Regions from separate parts of the Effusibacillus pohliae DSM 22757 genome, predicted to be linked through region 2. Evidence: riboswitches for the same ligand, from Rfam matches in the RefSeq annotation. Region 2 holds a riboswitch; each other region holds the start of a gene.
What was found. Region 2 has a riboswitch for cyclic di-AMP ahead of C230_RS0116580 (C40 family peptidase). Riboswitches for the same ligand answer to the same signal wherever they lie in the genome.
Positions count from the first base shown of each region.

Region 1: linked by a shared signal. The riboswitch ahead of C230_RS0104165 (TrkH family potassium uptake protein) and the one ahead of C230_RS0116580 (C40 family peptidase) in region 2 are both predicted to bind cyclic di-AMP.
Region 3: linked by a shared signal. The riboswitch ahead of C230_RS0111765 (APC family permease) and the one ahead of C230_RS0116580 (C40 family peptidase) in region 2 are both predicted to bind cyclic di-AMP.
Region 4: linked by a shared signal. The riboswitch ahead of C230_RS0108715 (NlpC/P60 family protein) and the one ahead of C230_RS0116580 (C40 family peptidase) in region 2 are both predicted to bind cyclic di-AMP.

Region 1 is NZ_AQXL01000099.1:18,411-23,226, reverse strand. Features, by position in the region: gene thrS (threonine--tRNA ligase) at 1-1,523, shown strand, start outside; cyclic di-AMP (ydaO/yuaA leader) riboswitch at 1,714-1,848, shown strand; gene C230_RS0104165 (TrkH family potassium uptake protein) at 1,980-3,320, shown strand; gene C230_RS0104160 (potassium channel family protein) at 3,333-3,983, shown strand; gene C230_RS0104155 (TrmH family RNA methyltransferase) at 4,079-4,816, shown strand, end outside.
Region 2 is NZ_AQXL01000133.1:129,489-134,304, reverse strand. Features, by position in the region: gene C230_RS0116590 (sensor histidine kinase) at 1-252, opposite strand, end outside; gene C230_RS20830 (sugar-binding protein) at 233-1,102, opposite strand; gene C230_RS0116580 (C40 family peptidase) at 1,556-2,095, opposite strand; cyclic di-AMP (ydaO/yuaA leader) riboswitch at 2,099-2,226, opposite strand; gene C230_RS0116575 (YheC/YheD family protein) at 2,428-3,207, opposite strand; gene C230_RS22715 (hypothetical protein) at 3,375-3,515, opposite strand; gene C230_RS21540 (gamma-glutamylcyclotransferase family protein) at 3,616-4,104, opposite strand; gene C230_RS0116560 (fatty acid--CoA ligase) at 4,213-4,816, opposite strand, start outside.
Region 3 is NZ_AQXL01000125.1:33,693-38,508, reverse strand. Features, by position in the region: gene rodA (rod shape-determining protein RodA) at 1-972, opposite strand, end outside; gene C230_RS0111770 (hypothetical protein) at 1,090-1,521, opposite strand; cyclic di-AMP (ydaO/yuaA leader) riboswitch at 1,736-1,877, shown strand; gene C230_RS0111765 (APC family permease) at 1,971-3,875, shown strand; gene C230_RS21420 (hypothetical protein) at 3,995-4,606, opposite strand; gene C230_RS20260 (LCP family protein) at 4,673-4,816, opposite strand, start outside.
Region 4 is NZ_AQXL01000118.1:46-4,861, forward strand. Features, by position in the region: partial or broken gene C230_RS19890 (sigma factor-like helix-turn-helix DNA-binding protein) at 1-142, opposite strand, end outside; gene C230_RS0108715 (NlpC/P60 family protein) at 1,164-1,943, opposite strand; cyclic di-AMP (ydaO/yuaA leader) riboswitch at 1,952-2,077, opposite strand; gene C230_RS0108720 (penicillin-binding transpeptidase domain-containing protein) at 2,252-2,620, shown strand; gene C230_RS19900 (sensor histidine kinase) at 2,626-4,008, shown strand; gene C230_RS0108730 (D-Ala-D-Ala carboxypeptidase VanY) at 4,133-4,816, shown strand, end outside.

The sequences.
Region 1 (4,816 bases), on a different contig from region 2:
GCCGGCAGGAGATCGCCCGCGAAGAAGCGCTCAAAATGTTCGAGGAGCGGGGCGATCGTTTCAAGGTCGAAATCATCAACGACCTGCCGGAAGATGCGGTGATTTCCATTTATACGCAAGGGGAGTTCACCGATCTGTGCACCGGCCCGCACCTGCCGTCGACCGGCTGCATCAAATCGTTCAAGCTGCTTTCGATCGCCGGCGCCTACTGGCGCGGTAACGCGGAAAACGAAATGCTGCAGCGAATCTACGGCACCGCTTGGCCGAAACAGTCGCAGTTGGAAGAATACCTGCAGCGGCTGGAAGAGGCGAAGCGCCGCGACCATCGCCGGATCGGCAAGGAACTGAAGCTGTTTACGCTGTCCAAGGAGGTCGGGCAGGGGCTGCCGCTGTGGCTGCCCAACGGTTCCCGCATCCGGCGGACGATCGAGCGGTACATCGTCGATCTTGAGGAGAGCCTCGGCTACGAACATGTCTACACCCCACACTTGGCGAGTGTGGAGCTGTACAAAATTTCCGGGCACTGGGACCACTACCAGGAAGACATGTACCCGCCGATGAAAATGGACAATGAAGAACTGGTTCTGCGCCCGATGAACTGCCCGCATCACATGATGCTGTACAAAAATGAGCTGCGGAGCTACCGCGATCTCCCGCTGCGGATTGCGGAACTGGGCACCATGCACCGCTACGAGATGTCCGGGACGCTGTCAGGCCTGCAGCGGGTACGGGCGATGACGCTGAACGACGCCCATATTTTCTGCCGGCCCGACCAGATTAAGTCGGAGTTCAAGCGGGTGGTGGAGCTGATCCAGCGGGTCTACAAGGACTTCCGGATTGAGGACTACTGGTTCCGCCTGTCGTACCGCGACCCGAACAACACCGAAAAATACTACCAGGACGACGAAATGTGGGAAAAGGCGCAGTCGATGCTGAAGGAAGCGATGGACGAAATGGGTCTCCCCTATGTGGAAGCGGAAGGGGAAGCGGCGTTCTATGGGCCGAAGTTGGATGTGCAGGTGAAAACGGCGATCGGCAAGGAGGAAACCCTGTCCACCGCGCAAATCGACTTCCTGCTGCCGGAACGATTCAACCTCGAGTACGTCGGCGAAGACGGTAAAATGCACCGTCCGGTTGTGATCCATCGCGGCATTTTGAGTACGATGGAACGGATGACCGCCTATCTCATCGAGGTGTACGAGGGAGCGTTCCCCACCTGGCTGGCGCCCGTGCAGGCGAAGGTGCTGACGATTTCACCGCAGTTTGAGGAATACGGGCAAAAAGTCTATGAATACCTGAAAAGCAGGCGGATCCGCGTCGAATTCGACAACCGGAACGAAAAGATCGGTTACAAGATCCGCGAAGCCCAGATGCAGAAGATCCCCTACATGCTGGTGGTGGGAGCGAAGGAAGCGGAATCCGGCACTGTCTCCGTACGTAAACGCGGGGCGGGTGACCAGGGCGTGCAGAAGGTTGAGGAAGTGGCGGAAGCGATTTTGCGGGAGATTAAGGACCGGAAGTGACCGGCTTACCGGGCGGCGCTTGGCAAATGGGCGCTGCCCGGATTTTTTTGTGTGGTGTTGCAAACCGGAGCTTGGCTGAGAAAAACGGTCATGGCAGGAAAATAACGGATGTAGCAAGCTTTCACATGCAAAAAAAGACAATTGCTGGACTCGCTTCTTGCAGGCGGGAAGAGTATGCTTAGTTCAATAGTCCAGATCAAGGCCTAATCCCGTCGCGGGAACGGAGGACCCGATTGTTTGGGGTTCATCCTGCGCATGCAGGAGGGATGTTGATCCTTGCCATCCTACCCGTCAGCTAACTTCGTCGGCCAAAGCAAGGGGGAGGAAAATTGGCTCTTTTTCTTCGGTGCAACTTTCCCTTTCGGGTTGAACGGGGAAGCATGTGCCGTTTTTTTGTTTTTCCAAAACTGGGCATTCTACTGTTGTACGGTTTGGGGTGGAAAGAGGAGGACTCAGATGAAGCAATCACTTGAGAAGTGGTTGACCCCTGCGCGGATTCTGACTGTCGGCTTTGCAGCCCTGATTCTGGTCGGGGGTGCGCTGCTCAGTCTGCCGATCGCTTCCAACAGCGGAGTCGGTCTTAATTTTTTGGACGCCTTGTTTACGGCCACTTCCGCCACATGCGTGACCGGTCTGGTGGTGGTCGATACGTTGACCCAATTCAATTTGTTCGGACAGCTGGTGATCCTGACCTTGATCCAGGTCGGCGGACTTGGGTTTATGACGGTCGCCACCTTTATCATTATTTACACCGGCAGACGGATTGGATTGAAAGAAAGGTTGGTCATCCAGGAAGCGCTCAACGTCAATTCGATGGAGGGCGTGATCCGGCTGGCCCGCAACATCGTTTTGATCACGGTCGGGATCGAACTGATTTTTGCTGCGATCCTCGCTGTCCGCTTTTCGGTGGAGATGCCGGTCGGTCAGGCGATTTACTATGGAATCTTTCACGCGGTCTCCGCTTTTTGCAATGCGGGGTTTGACCTGTTTGGCGACTTTAAAAGTTTGACTGGTTTCGTGGACGATCCGACGGTCAACCTGGTGATCATGCTCCTGATCATTCTGGGAGGGCTGGGCTTCACAGTGCTGGTCGATCTGTGGAAGGCGCCAAAACCAGCGCGCTTGTCGCTGCACTCGAAACTGGTGCTGACGATGACAAGCGCATTGCTGCTGATCGGTGCAATCGGCTACTTCTTGTTGGAGATGCACAATCCGAAGACGCTCGGGTCGCTCGGTTGGGACGGCAAAATTCTCGCCTCGCTGTTCGCATCCACCACCGCCAGAACGGCCGGGTATGCGACGATCGATTATGGTTCGATCACGGATGCTTCGAAATTGTGGACGATTTTGTTAATGTTTATCGGTGCTTCACCGGGGTCGACGGGGGGCGGTATCAAAACGGTTACGACGATCGTGATTTTGCTGCACGTGTATAGCGTCATCACCGGCAAGGACACCACGTCTGCGTTCCGCAAAAGCATCGATCTGAAAACCATTTACAAATCGTTTGCGATAGCCGTTGTTTCCGCCATCATGTTGCTGGCTGTCACTTTTACCTTGACGATCACGGAGCAGAAAGAATTCATCCGGCTTTTGTTTGAAGCAACGTCCGCGTTTGGCACGGTCGGTTTGTCGACCAATTTGACGCCCGAATTGTCTCATGCCGGCAGAGCGATTCTGATTTTGATGATGTTTGCCGGCCGGGTCGGACCGCTCACCCTGGCGCTGGCCTTGGCCGCCCGCGCACAGGACAAAGCATTGATCAAATACCCGGAAGAAAAATTGTTCGTGGGCTAGGAGGTTTCTTTCATGAAGCAGTATGCGGTGATTGGGATGGGCCGCTTTGGAACGAGCGTGGCGAAAACGCTGTATGAGATGGGATATGAAGTGCTCGGCATCGACACGAATAAAGACCGTATCCAGGATGCGGTGGATTTTGTGACGCATGCGGTCACAGCTGACTCAACCGACGAGAACGCCCTGAAAGCATTGGGAATTCGGAATTTTGACGTGGTGGTGGTGGCGATTGGCGCCGATATCCAGGCTTCGATCATGACCACATTGATTCTGAAAGAGTTGGGCGTTAAAAAAATCGTGGTGAAAGCGCAAAGCGAGCTGCACGGCAAGGTGTTGGAAAAAATCGGCGCCGATCGGGTGGTTTACCCGGAGCGGGACATGGGAGTCCGCGTTGCGCATAACCTGATTTCGCCAAACATCCTGGATTATATCGAACTGTCGCCGGAATACAGCATGGTCGAGATTGTGGCCAACGAAAAGATGGTCGGCAAGACGCTCGCCGAGTCGGATATCCGGCGGAAGTTTGGCTGCACCGTGATGGCGATCAAATCGGGCGATCAGATCAACATTTCGCCGATGGCGCAGGATAGGATCAAACAAGGGGATGTGCTGGTCGTAGTCGGCAAAAACGAAGATTTGCAGGAACTTGAGGAACAGGCGTAGCTGCGCCTGCCTCCGATTGGGCCGGCAGTCGTGGCAGAACTCGGTTCGGTCGGACGCAGGCCAAATGTTGTCTTGTGAAAGAAAGGGGATTGCAGGTGGAACGGATTACATCTTCACGTAACAGTCGTGTTAAAGAATGGGCGGCTTTAAAGCAGAAAAAGTTCAGGGATCAGACCGGCCGATTTTTGATCGAAGGCATTCGGCTTGTCGAGGACGCGGTGGAATCGGGGGCGCCGCTGGAAACGGTGCTGATTCTCGAGGAGCTGCTGCCGACCGGACGGGTCGACCGGATTCTCAACGGGTCCCTTTCGCTCGGCGCGGAACTGATCCAGGTCAACCAGGCGGTGATTGAGCATGTGGCAGATACCAGGACGCCGCAAGGCGTGATCGCGATCGGCCAGCAGTATCAGCATGACTGGCAAGGCTTGCTCGCCGCCAGGCAGAATCCGTTGTATCTGGTGGCGGATGCGGTTCAGGATCCGGGAAATCTCGGCACGATGATTCGCTCGGCGGATGCGGTCGGGGCGACGGCGGTGTTTGTCGGAACGGGCAGCGTGGACCTCTATAACCCGAAAGTGGTTCGGGCGACGATGGGATCGCTGTTTCATTTGCCGATTGTAGAAGTTTCCTTGCCAGAATTGCTGCCGATTTTGCGGGAACATCAGGTGACCGTCATCGGCACTTCGACCGATGTCGAAACGGATCTCTACTCGCAAGATTTGGCAGGCGGGATCGCGGTTGTGATCGGCTCCGAGGCGCATGGTATTTCCGAGGAAATCCGACAAGCGATCGACCGTTGGTTGTCGATTCCGATGCCCGGCAAAGCCGATTCC
Region 2 (4,816 bases):
GAACTGGGCTTCCGTGTCCGCAGACGGAGCGTTCATATAGTTGGTGACGAGCGTCATCATCTGGTTGGTTTGCCAGGAGATTTCGTTCAAAAGCAACAGCCGGCGGACAATCTGGTCGTACCGGTGAAGCGCCGTTTCCTTGTTCCAAAGAATCAAGACGGATACACCGGCAAACAGCAGGATGACGCTTGCGGAAAACAACAAAAGCTTGATGTGAATGCGGATCGTTCCTTCACTCCTTTGCCCCGACACCGCGACGATTCAATTGGTCGGCTGTCAAAATGTGAATGTCTGTATAATAGGACGGCTGCAACCGCTTTCCCTGAATTGCGTCGATCAATTGCTCCACACTGTGGTAACCCATCTGGTACGGTTCCTGGACGACCGTTGCGGCAATCACTCCTTTTTTCATCCAGTCGATCGTCTCCGGCAATCCGTCAAATGCCAGGATATACAAATCATGTCTGCCCCGGTTGAAGGCAACCTGCGCCATCGCCATCCCGTCAAGAGCGCTCGCCCCGAACAGGGCGTTGATTTCCGGATGATGGTTGAGCAGGGTGGCGGTCTTTTCCATCGCCCGGATCCGACTGATGTTCGATGATTCAATTGCCACGATCTGCATGCCGGGCTCATCACGGATCGCATCCTGAAAACCTTGCAGCCGTTCGATCATATTGGACGCTTCAAAGCTGCCGGTGATAATGCCGATTTTTGCCTGTCCGTGCAGCGCTTCCGCCATATGTTTGCCCGCCTGGTACCCTGCCTGGTAATTGTTTGTTCCTATATAGGTAAGCCGTTTCGAAGTGCGGGCGTCGGTGTCGACGGTGATCACCGGAATCCCGCGCGCGATCGCCTTGTCAATGACCGGCTGAAACTTGGCTTCCTCCAACCCTTGTGTCAAAATGCCATCGACCCGACTGGCGATCGCCATCTCGATCAACTGGATATGCTGTTCCAAGTTGCTTTCCACGGGACCGCGAAATTCGATCGCCACATTGTTGTTGCGGGCTGCATCCTCCGCCCCTTTTAACACCAATTTCCAATACGGGTTGTTGATTTCCTGCGAAATCAGGATGAAGTGATAGCGCGGTTTTTCGTACATTTTGCTTTCTTCGGTGTCTTGCACAGACCAGATTTTGCCGGTATAATACACGGTCTGCAGAAGCGAGAGAAGCAACAATCCGGTGAGTGTCGCAATCAGGACCTTTTGCTTCAGATGCTACCCCTCCTACTTTTTATCGAGCGCTGGCCGACGCTATGCGGCGCATGCACGATCCGGCGGCTTCACGACCGGCACGCAACCAGCTCCCGTTGGATGCAACCAGTCACACCGGGCAGGCTGCCAATTGCAAATTTTCAGATTGGTATAGATATAATTCCGCATGGACCGCCGATCTCCTGCCGCTCTTGCATAGCACGATCCGACGGCTGTGCCGTCGTGACGTGACTTGCACTCAAAGAGTATCAGTGGCGCTATGGCAATGAATTGGCAAGTCGCCCTATATGCCCTCTGGGTGCATAGCAAAACTCCCCGGCCGTCACCGGGGAGTTCCACTTAAAACATCCGTTTCACAACCGTTATGTGCTTGTACCAGTAGGAACCGGGTTTCAGAGGCAGATAGCCGACTTTGCCCAAACCGCCGCCCTCCTGGATCATGCGGCCGTTGCCGATATAGATTCCGACATGGTGGCCCTGGTCAAACACGACCAGATCGCCCGGACGCATCTCCGACTTGGGCACCGGCGTGCCGACCGAACGGTATTGAACCTGCGAAGACCCGCTCATCTTGTATCCCAATGCGTGGTGGTACACATAAGCGGTAAAATTGGAACAATCGAATCCAAACTGGCCCCGGTCTTCATTATGTCCCCAACGGTACGGGGTGCCCAGCTTGCTTTCGGCCACTTTCAGCACCGCATCAAACTTGGTTTGATAATCCGCATCCAGCGGGGCTACCGGTATTACATTCTGGTCGTAACTGACTCCAGGCGGCAGATTCGCCGAACGATACCCTGTTTCCGCAGATACGGGACCGGCCAGCGAGACAGCCACAACCCCGGCCGCCACAAGCGACAACACTTTGCGTTTCAACATGCACACCACTCCCTTTCAAGCCTGCGAGGTTAGCTGACGGGTTCGGAAAAAGGGATTCCCCGACTGCAACAGCAGTTTCACCCCAAAAGTGGATCCCCCGCGCTCGTTTTGAGCTTCGGCTTCTTTTTTCGTGATAAGGGTAACATGGGACGCCTGGGCTTGTCAGCCTGTAATTTCTGGCACGGTTGGCCTGTTGTGGCCAGCGTTTGCAGTCAAAAAATAACCCCTGAATCCGCAAAAGCAACGGAATGCCTTGCTGATTCCAAGGGTTCTCTCTCCAAAAATAAAAGACCGATCAACTCGGTCTTTGCGCTTACCAAGGAAAACGAAATCTATGAGGCGGCTACCCTCCGTCGGCCACGGGCCCAGTGGGCCTTGGCAAACTGCCTGATTTTCCGATAGGTCGATTTGTCCCGCAATTTGGCAAACAGAAAATGGGCGGGACCAGTATTTTCCTCGATCATCCAGACGTTGCCCCGTTTGTCCACCGCCAGGTCGAGTCCGATTTGCCAGTACCGTTTGTAATCGTCGAACCGGCGGCAGGTGTCGTACCCCAACCGAATCATTTGCTGCTTGACCGCCTCGATGGCCTGCGGTCTTAGGCCGAGCGAACGGCGCAAGGCGGTTTCCACTTCCGTCACGTATCCTTTGCCGCGTCCCAGGTTGGTGATAACGCTGCCAGGTCCGGCCACTTTCGCGACCATTCCGACATACTGCCATTTGCCGTCCGGTCCCCGCATCATCATCAGCCGGATGTCAAACGGGCGGCCCGCGACTTCCGCCAGCCGAATCGCTTTTTGCACGATATAGCTGCGGCCGCCGGGCTTGATTTTTCGGTACAAATCATCGATCGACGGGCAGGCGACCGGCGCACCCCGCTCCCGCACGAACGAATAGCCGCTGTCCGTTTTCCAAGCCCGGATCACTCCCCGCCCCTGGCAACCGCCGGTCGGTTTGATATAGACCGCCTTGTAATTCGCCAAATAGGCGGCGAGCGATGAGCGGGTCAACAAGGTCGTCGGCGGCAAAAAGGGGCGGATCGAGCGAACGGAAGAAAAAAATTTCCAGAGTCCCCATTTTCCCATTTCCGGTCGTCTGTCCGGTTTGTTCAAATTGGATCACCCCTCACACCAAGCCGATTTCGCGCAAAAAATAGCGAACGATGCGCATCTGATAGCGGACGCGATCGGCCAGCAGCAGATTCATCGAAGTTTCCACCGTGACAGCGGGGTATCCCAACAGCCCGGCTGCCAGGGGATGGAGCGGCTTCTCGTTTGCCTTATACGGAAATCCCCGCGATTTCCCGGCCGTGAATGCCGCCGGTGACCAAACAGACCGACCCCCCTTGGCGTCCTTGCACGATGTAATAAGAGGGAGAAAATGGGGTGTCCGCTGCCAAACGCCGCCGTTTTGTGCGCACCTGCGTTCGCCTCCCGAATGCTTTTTCGGATATAGTACGCGGCCCCGGGTTTCGGCGAACCGGGCAGCCAACGGGGAATCGCAAAATATGCCGCTGGAAGTCACCGCCCGGCTTTCCATTTCACCCAATCGCCGCCCGGAATCGGGATTGCATGTCGCTCCAACCAGCCGAGTTTGCCGGAAGGGAACGCGTACACCAGGCTCCTCACCCGGCGCCCGCCGCCGGCTGCCGCCCAAACCGTCACACGTTCATATAAATTCCGCGGATCGCCCGGACCATAGTAGTCTTCCAGCTCATCGAGGATCGGCAGCACCGGCTTCAAATCGGCAAAGCCCAACAGATCGCCTCGAACTCGTGTGACGGCGACCGCCACCCGGACAGTCCGGCCGTTGTCTCCCCCGGCAGGCTGCGGTCCGTCCGCCTCCGCACGGGGCAGGTCGCGAGCCAAAACCAATGCCGGGTACCCCTCCCGTAAATGGTACAATCTGCCCTGCACAAATGCCGGTTTGACGGTGACGACAAATTTCTTCACCAAAGAGTGGTACTTCTGCCCCGACCGCAAAGTGCCATAGACAAATACGTAGTGCATGCTGTGACCTCATCTCCACCCTATCAAATCGCGGTATTCACTGCGAGTCCAACGAGCCGTTCTGCACCCCCTCTGCCCGGGCGGGTTTCAGACTGCGGCAGGGCTTGGCTACTGCACCTGACGCTCCTTTCCTTGCCAATATTGGTCCCGCAGTGTTCGTTTCAGGATCTTTCCTGCGCCCGATTTTGGCAGTGCATCGACAAAATCGACCGACTTCGGCACTTTATAGTTGGCCAATTTTTCCCGGCAATGCCGGATCAGTTTCTCCTCCGTTAGGCTGTGGCCCGGTTTCGTGACAACGACCGCTTTCACCGCCTCGCCCCACGTTTCATCCGGAACCCCGATCACCGCCGCCTCCAGCACAGCCGGGTGCTGGTAAATCACATTCTCCACTTCCACCGAGTACACATTTTCGCCGCCGGTGATAATCATATCCTTCTTGCGGTCGACGATGTAGACGAACCGGTCTTCGTCCATCGCCGCCATGTCACCGCTCCAGTACCAGCCGTCCCGCAGCGCGGCGGCCGTCTCTTCCGGACGGTTCCAGTAGCCTTTCATAATGTTCGGTGCACGGGCGATCAGTTCGCCGACTGCGCCGTATGGCAGCTCGTTGCCCTCCGGATCGACGATTTTCAGCTCCACATGGTACACCGGCTGCCCGCAAGCAGACAGCCGCCGTGTCTCCCGCTCATCTCCATCGACCACATGATGC
Region 3 (4,816 bases), on a different contig from region 2:
AAAATAGACCGAAAAATCATCGGGCGCTGTAGACGCGACAAGAATCATTCGATAGAGAAACACGAAAAATAACAGAATCAAACAACTGGATCCGACAAACCCGAATTGTTCCGCAATCGCCGAGAAAATAAAGTCGGTCCACTGCTCCGGCACCCAAGCGCCTTCCGTCTGTGACCCGTGCAACAGTCCTTTTCCGAACAACTGGCCGGCTCCGACAGCGATTTTCGCTTGCATCACCTGGTACCCGATCCCCGTCGGATCCGCTTCCGGATCGAGGAACGTGACGATTCGTTCCTTCTGATGCTCTGCCAGCGGAAGATTGTGAATCAGCTTTAACGTCTGATCGGGAAACACGGCTGTACCGAGAATAACCGCTGTGCCCAACAGCCCGCCGGCAATCGCCAACAGGATCAGTTGCCGCCTGCTGACAAACAGAACGGTCATGCTGAACAAGATTCCGATCAGCACGAGCGCCTGCCCCAGCGCAGGCTGTTTTACTATCAAAACAAGCGGTACTCCCGCAATCAGCAAGACGGTTCCGAACTGTTTCCAGCCAAAAGCGGTTTGCTGCTGTCTGATTTTCGCCATATAATCGGCGATCGTCAGTATCACAAAGATTTTCGCAAACTCGGACGGCTGAAACTGAAAACCGGGCAGCAAAATCCAGCTGTGGGCGCCTTTGACAGCGGGAAACGCGAATACGATAACCAGCAAAAACAGACTGATCCCATATCCGATCCAGGCCACGCGGTTTCGAAACATCTCATAATCGAGTATCGCAAAAAACAGCGTGCCGATATAGGAAACGATCTGCCAGGCGACTTCTTTGACGTACCAATCTTCCATTCCGGGACGGTGGACCGTGGTCGAATAGACGGCGACCGTGCTGATCGCCGAAATCGCGAGCAACACGAGCAGCATCAGAAAATCGAAGTCTTTGATATGCCGTTTCAGCCACTCTCTGCTTACCATTTCAATGCCACCTGTCCTTCAAGTTCCGCATCTACATAATATATCAAACAAATACGGAATAATTGTGGAAAACGCAAAAACAATCGTCTGTACCGGCCGACAGCCGCTCATGGGCAATCATTCGTAACGGACTCCCTGATAAATCACAAATCCAACCGGATGATGTGTGAAATGCAACACCGGATCACCGGGATTGCCAACCGATGGATAGGCATGATTTTTGTCAATGTATTCTCCTTGCAACTCAATCACCTGACCTGCCTGAAGATCTGGAATTGGCCCATTCAACCCCCATGAATCTCCATAACGGATTGAACAAAAAATTTCGTCCTTAACGATTGACGGATCCCCGCCCCGAACGTCAAACACCGCTGTCTGATGAATTAGCAGGTGGTGATGGGCAACCCCTTGCACCCGCACATCTTCTTCGACTGTCTTAATAACTGATTTGATATGAACAATGGGACCGTGGAGGGCTAGGGGGTGTTGATGGTGGCCCAGCCGCTGGTTTGTGATGGTGTGGCCAAAGATCGGATGATGATCAGACATACGGTTCCTCCTATTCATCCATTCTATTTCTAAATATACCACTCTCTCCCCATTTTCCGCACTGACTCGGCACTTGAAACTAAAGAAAATGGATGCTTGGCAACGAAAACACATTATTTTTCGTTAGATTCGGAACAAATCGAACCAAAAATGCCGCTCCCCCCATCGACCGGCCATTGTGCATTTTTAACACTGTTTTATAATAATGCTCATTAACCGGATAATGCCGAATCTGTTTCGACAGAGCGGAGGACCCAATTCTTTTGGGGTGAATCCAATGATCATCATTGGTAAGGTGACAACTCTTCTGCCACCTGAACCCGTCAGCTAACTCCGTAGGCGAAAGCAGAGGAGGCTACAACGGCCTTTCCGGCCGTTTGTTGCATTTTCCAGGCAAATGATTGGCAAACTACTTGGTACCCGTAACATTGGGAAAGGAGAACGTTTAGATGTTCAATCCTCATTGGACTCACCCCCTGCTTGTCCTGAGTGCTGTTTTGGCCATCATTTTTGCGCTTGCCAACTTCAACAGCCTGAAACGGATCTTCATCGGCCGGCCCATGCGCACAAGTGAACTGCATGCCAAACATAACAAACTGTATTGGTTTGTGGCTTTGCTTGTACTGGCCGCCGACCTCTATTCATCCGTCGCATATGGGCCGGAAGCCGGAATGACAGAAGTGGCCATGTTAGGCCCCGCCGCCAAGTGGCTGATTCTGCCTATCACCTTCGCCACCGTGGTACTCCTGATCATACTGATTGTATCCTACATTATGGGTGTCCTGGCGTACCCAAACGGTGGCGGCGCCTATATGATCGCCAGAGACAACTTTAAAACGTCTTGGATTCCCTTGGTTGCATCAGGTTCACTGCTAGTCGATTACATCCTGACCGTAGCGGTTTCCGTATCTGCCGGAGTACAGGCCATTGCGTCCGCTTATCCGGTGGTTGCTCCCCACGCCACCACCCTGTCGGTGATCTGTGTGCTGATCATTCTTTTGGTGAATTTGCGCGGGGTCTCAGAGTCAGCCAGCATATTTGCCTGGCCCACTCTATTGTTTATGATCAGCATGGTTTTCCTGATCCTGACGGGATTCACCGATCAGCTGCAGAAAGGATTTGTGCAACCCTCGACGCCGTCGGTTGGTACTATACCAAAAGGACTCACCACACTTCTTTTATTAAAAGCGTTTAGCGCAGCCTGCTCGTCCTTGACAGGAATTGAGACGATTTCCAACTCGGTTCCCGTTTTTCGAGAACCGGCGGCAAAAAATGCGGTAAAAGCTTACGTGGCGCTGGGACTCATTACCGGCGGAACTCTGTTGGGATTTGCCTACCAGTTGTATGTCAAGGGAATTTCGGTGGATCCTCAAAATACGATGCTGTCCCAATTGGCAGGCGTTTATTTTGGCCACGGTCCCATCTATCAAATCATCATCTGGTTGACATTTATTGTTTTGATTTTGGCAGCCAACTCCACATTTACGGGATTTCCACAACTGGCAGCCCTTGTTGCCAGTGACGGTTTTTTGCCCAGATCGCTGACGATCCGTGGGGATCGCCTGGGTTACTCAAACGGAATGATCATTCTGGCGGCTCTGGCTTCTCTTTTGATATTGGCGTTTCAAGCGGAAACAAACTTGCTGATTCCGCTTTATTCGATTGGCGTATTCGTTTCGTTCACGATCGCCCAAATCGGACTTGTACGCCGCTGGCTAAGAATCAAAGGGCCGTATTGGAAGCTGAAAATGTCGGTAAATGCGGTTGGCGCGGTAACCACGGCACTCGTTTCGATCGTGGTCGCTACCACAAAGTTCACGGATGGCGCCTGGATTGTGATCGTGGTCCTGCCTGCGATCGTTCTCGGATGTCTCGCCATTCGTCGGCACTATGAGCAAGTGGCCGATGAATTGAGAATCGATTATAAGACGATGAAACCGAGATCCCACCACGTTGTGACGATCGTGCTGGTGTCAGGCGTCCACCGAGTCGTGCTGAACACCATATCATTCGCCAAAAGTTTACACACAGACGTGATCGCCTTATATGTGGGGTTTAACGATGAAGATATTGATAAAATGGAGAAAAAATGGGAGGAATGGGGAGCTCCATGTCGCCTGGTGACGCTGAAAAGTGAATACCGGTCACTTCTGAACCCAATCACACGCTTTATTCAACGTGTAGAAACACATGAGGGACGGCCGGATCATGTTCATATCCTGATCCCGCAGTTTATCCCGAGAAAATGGTGGCACTTTATATTGCACAACCAAAGCGCATTGCTGCTTCGGGCATGGTTATTGAGACACAAAGACGTAATTATCACAACCGTCCCATACCATTTGCAAAGGTGAACCCAATTGCGCGGTTCAAACTGCTCCCCGCATCGTCCTCTCTGATGCAACGGCTGGACCCCTTGCTGGCCCAGCCGTTCTATTTGAATCCTGAAAGAAATTCTTGAAAGAACAACCACTCACTCCTGCGCCATGATTTCGATGTCTCGCATTAGGTTCTCTTTGCTATGAGTGCCCTCTTCTACATCGGTGGCATTTCCTGCAAAATGGCCATTAATGACTCTCCGAACCCAATTATTCCGATCTACTTCGACGATAATCGGGTCGGTTGTGAGTATCTTATCTGAATGATTTACCCCTTTCAGAAAGAAACGAGAAGCAATTGTATACGGATTTTCTTTCGGGGAAAGGAACCACCACCCACTAAGATCCGCTTTGAAACCATACTCGCTTACTAAAGCGGGAGTTATATCTTCATTTAGCGGAACAGGAATCAATAAGGCAGCGTTTCCAAAAAGCTCTTTTTCCTTGAGTTTTTCCTGCAAATTGATCATATCTTCAATCGATGAGGGGTCGGATTTAAAGAAATACACCACCCGTACCTTACCGGATAGCTTGAAAAAATCGGTGGATTGGCCATCTTTGTTGACCACTGTAAAATGCGGAGCCACATAATTGACCGGCGGACGAGACCCCGCCCACCAAGCCCAATACCAAATACCGGCAACAACGGCTGTACCTAAGAGGCATGCGATGGCAGTCAGCCAATGCCGCTTGATGAGTGTAAACATATCATTTACACCTTCTCTCGAAAATAGTAATGAAGTTCAGTATCTATAATCACGATCCATTTCCCATCATTTGCTAGAAGATCCATTTTTGTATCTGTTCCAATAACGCTCTTCCTCCGACGTAGAAAACACTTGATCGTTCATCCCAATCGCTTGATGGACATATTGCCGCGTCGGAAGAACGTGCGGAATCAAAACATCTCCCCCATC
Region 4 (4,816 bases), on a different contig from region 2:
CCTTTCGTTGCTGCTCGTATTGTTTGATGTATTTTCCGACCGTTTTCCGGTCAACGCCAGTCATTCTCGCAATCTCTCTCTGAGACTTCCCCTCCCGGTAATGCATAATGAGGATGTTTTGCTTTTGAATCAATTGGATCATCTCTCCCGGCTCCTCACGTTGCGAACTATCTGCTTTGTGAGGATTATCGGTCAAGGTGGGGGAATTTTCAATGAGCGGTGTGGCGTATTTTTAAGTTACCGTATACAGTCAGCAAACCGAATGGAAAAGTCCTTTTTTTCGAACACGTACGGTTGAACCGCCCCATGCTCGGCCGCTTGCAGGATTGGTTGACGCCTGTGTGGAAGCGTCTCTGTGCCGGATGCCATTTGAACAGAAACACTTTCGAACTGATTCAACGGACTGGTTTTCGGGTCGTTCGCGTGAAGGGGTACGCCAGTGATCTCTTTCTGGTGGTTGAGGCGGAGAACATGAAAGGCATGCCGGGGAGCGACGGACAAGTTTTCGGTGCAGAAAAAATTCAGATGTTGACAATGAAAAAAGACGTGTATCTGCCAACCGACCGAGGAACTCAGTGGAGCAAATTGGTCTCTGGAGGGGCTGAAGCGGGATCGTATTAGGCATAGTCAGTCAGGTTGCATCTATTCCAATTTTGCACATGGCGTCATAATCACAACGCAGGTCAAAAAACAGGATGTACGCGATGTTCAGCGTTTCAGTCTGCCGAAAAGAAGGGCGTAACAATTGTGCTTTGATTTCCTTTTCCCGCTTGTCGGGCGCAACGAGATAAAGGAGAGCATCTGCCGTTTGCGGCATGGAAAGGGACAGATCATGCAGGCGGAGGATTCCGGAATAAATGGACGTGCCCTTCTATGATTTGGAAATTATAGGTTTGGACTCTGCTATAATCAAACAACAGAAAGGGCATGAAGGTCACGGCTCTTCTCGGCAAGCGGCCAGCAGTATGATTCATTTGCATTCTGGGCCCGGATAAGAAGAAAGCATCACATTTGTTCCTCAGAGGGAAGGTATGCATCAGATCGTATGTACAATTCCGGGGCATCGGGAAAATAGCATGAAAGGACTCATCAAAGTGATATAGGGAGCAGCTGCCCCCTATATCACTTGTTTATGAGATCGGCAGATTGATTTCCGGACGGATTTATTGCGGCTTTACAACCGGCCGCTGTGGGGGGAGGACATAGGTATTCGGGATAACAGGAGGTTTTGCCTCATGACCCGGTATGGTTTTGCCCGGTGTCCAGGATCCTTCCGGTAATATCCGCTGCGCCGTAAAGAAATTGCTGCCCCACCAATAACGGAAATCGTTGACAATCCCAATCGCTGTCGGATTCCTGTCCGATCTTGTGCCGATGACTGCTGGTTGCCCATTGATCATTCCCATATAAATCGCTACGTGCCGAATATATTTTTTTCCGTTCGAATCTCTACCCCACCAAGTCAAAATATCCCCCGGGAGAAGATTTTCGGTGCCTTCAAGTTTCCATTTCCCGTTTACTTTTTTCGGATAAACACCCGTAATGCGGGTGCCAACGGAGCCATAATTGCGTGCGACATCGGTTATGTTAAAGCCAAAGTCTCCATAGACCAGCTTGGTGAACTCGGAACAGTCTATCAATCCTTTTGTCTGATAGGAGTTATAGCCGTGACCGTACACCATATACCCGTTGTCCATGTACCAGATCGCCCGCTCAATGACCTGATCCGCCACGCTTCCCCGTATGTTCCGATAAGCGTCCCGATACTGTTGAACCTTCACAAGCTCGTCTTTTTGATAGTCGGCATAATATTTTTTGTACTTTGCAATCGCTTCGCTTCTGGTTAAAACATCGGAAGTCGTTGCAGATGCAGGGTTCGTCAGAACCGTACCAAAACCGCCCAGGATAACGGCGGCGAGCAAAAAAATGCGGCCTTGTTTCATTTGAATCATCATCCTCCCTTTGCAGCCTGCGAGGTTAGCTGACGGGTTCGGATAAAGGGATTTACCCGACCACTCGTGGTTTCACCCCAAAACTGGATCCCCCGCGCTCCGAAGAGCTTCGGCTACGCTTTTTTTAAACATGAGCGTACTGTAATGGTACTAGGAGATCTGTGTGAAATTCCAGACACAATAATTGGCAGGCTCGATCTGTGATTTCGAAACAGCTTCGTCACATTTTTTCCATAATTGTTCGTTATAATGGAAAGTATCATAGAGGAAGATACGGATGTTGGGAACCGTTGACAGGGGTGCAGTATGTCAGCACGATTGCAAACGGCGGCAAGCGAATGAAGCCGTTTGTGGTGAAACAGATTGTTTCGCCGGACAAACAGGTGATTCAAAAAACGGAACCCCAGGTATTGTATACCGTTTCGTTCAGCCTGCAACAGTTGCAGAATGTGCGGGAAGGCATGTGGCAGGTTACGCGGGGTAGCTCGTCCCAGTATTGGGGGCTGATCGCCGAGAAAATGTTCGACATATGTTTTCAGGAGCCGCAAAAAAAAAACGGACGGGAAATGAACCGATTCAGCTGCGTACAAACCGGCGGCGTGCTGCAAAAGCCAGGGGCTGGCGGCCGCCGTTCGTTTGCCGCCAGCGGTGAGCTGCAAGGAGAGTGACCTGTGTGAAACGATCGCTTCAATCAAAAATGGCGTGGACATTGACAGCCCTTGCATTCGCTGTTGCATTGCTCACCTGCTGGATTTTGAATGCTGCGGACCGTTATCATTTTGTGCAGTACGTGGAACAGAACCGGCAACTTCGCAATCAACGGATTGCCCATGTCCTGGGGCAGGCCTATGAACGAAACGGCGGTTGGGGCAAGACAACGGGCATCGAAGTCGCTCAGCTCAGCGAACTGGAAGGCGTTCATATCCATCTGCTGGATGCTCACAGGAGCGTGATCTGGGAAAGTGACGCCTTCGCAACCGGCAGCCAGGACCTTTCGGTGCGGCAAGCGCCTGAAGCAACAAACGGTTACGAGCTGGTGCCGGTTCAATCCCGTGGTACCACCGTCGGTTATGCCGAAATTTTTTATCACGACCCGCAATCGTACAGTCAACTGGACTGGCACTATCGCCGGGCGATGACACAGGGCGCGATCGGCGCCATTTTCCCTGTCCTGGTGCTGTCGCTTGTGGTGAGCTGGTATCTGTCCCGCCGCATCACGCGCCCGCTGACGGAGATGATCCATTTGGCATGGCAGATGCGGAAGGGCAACCTCAGTGTTCGCATTGAAAATCCGCCCGGGAACAATGAGTTGACCCAACTGGCCCAGTCGCTCAACCATTTGGCAGATGAATTGCAGAAACAGGACAAGCTTCGCCGCACTTTGACGGCCGATGTGGCGCATGAATTGCGTACACCTCTGGCAACTTTGAAGAGCCATTTGGAAGCATTGATCGACGGCATCTGGAAACCTACGAAGTCTCGGTTCGAAGCTTGCCTCGAAGAGGTGGAGCGCCTGATTTCTTTGGTTTCCAGCTTGGAATCCCTCACGCGGGCAGAAAGCGACAGCATGCAACTGGAGCTCGAATTCCTCGACCTGGCAGAGGTTACGCGTTCGATTATCGATCTGGTTTCCCCTAACTATGCTGCCAAAGGGGTACGTCTGGAATTTCGGGCGGAGGGGTCGTTTGCAGTTCCACTGGATAAAGACAGGTGGAAACATATCCTGCTGAACCTGCTGGATAATGCGTTGAAATATACCGACCCGGGCGGTACGGTTTGCATCAGCGCGGCACGGAGTTCGCCCAAAGAGGTTTTGGTCACCGTCCAGGATACAGGTATTGGGATCAGGGAAGAGGATCTGCCGTTTATTTTTGAACGGTTTTACCGGGCGGACAAATCGCGAAACCGCGCAACCGGCGGAGCGGGAATCGGACTGGCCATCGTCAAAAAGCATGTAGAGGCCCATCATGGAACGATTGAGGTGGAAAGCCAGCCCGGCAAAGGGACCGCCTTCCGGATCCGGTTGCCTCTGAAAGATCCAAAATGGATGGATTAAAGAACGCGAATCTTATATTTTCCACATCAGGGCTTATTCTGTTGGGGGACTGCATTCGCTATAATAGGACAGACTGGAGAATGCGGCGGTAAATCACACAACACGTGATGGATAGGAAGGTACTATGCGAAAAATTCGATTGATCTCTTTTACCCGTTTGCTGCTTGTGGGAGTCATAACTCTGGCGACCGGATGCAATGGCCTGAAAACCGGCCAGAAGGCCATATTCCCCGGCGTTTTCACACCGTCTGCTCCGTCCCCGGATGCAGATACAGCTTCTCATGCAAATCCGTGGTCGCCTGCGAATCCGGAAGCTGCGGGAAGCTCAGACACTATTGTGCCCAAAAATGACGAGGTCCAAGTCGCCGCGAAACCGGATGATATCGCCGTACTTGTCAATAAAAAGAATATGCTCCCGGCCAACTATAAGCCATCGGATCTGGTCGAACCGGCGGTTCCGTTTATTTTCAGGGAGAAAGATGAACGGCGCTTAATGCGAAAGGAAGCGGCCCAAGCACTGGAAAGGCTGATCGCCGGAGCCGGGAAGGACGGCATTTATCTTGCGGTCGTATCCGCTTATCGTTCCTATGATACGCAAAAAACGTTGTTTGCCTACTATATAAAAACACAAGGGGAAGAAGCGGCTCGAAAATACAGTGCGGAGCCAGGTCACAGCGAACATCAGACAGGGCTTGCTGTCGATGTTTCCGGCAGTACCGGAAAATGTGCAGCCGAGGATTGCTTTGCTGATACGCCGGAGGCGAAATGGTTGGCCCAGCATGCGGCCGAATATGGATTTATCATCCGG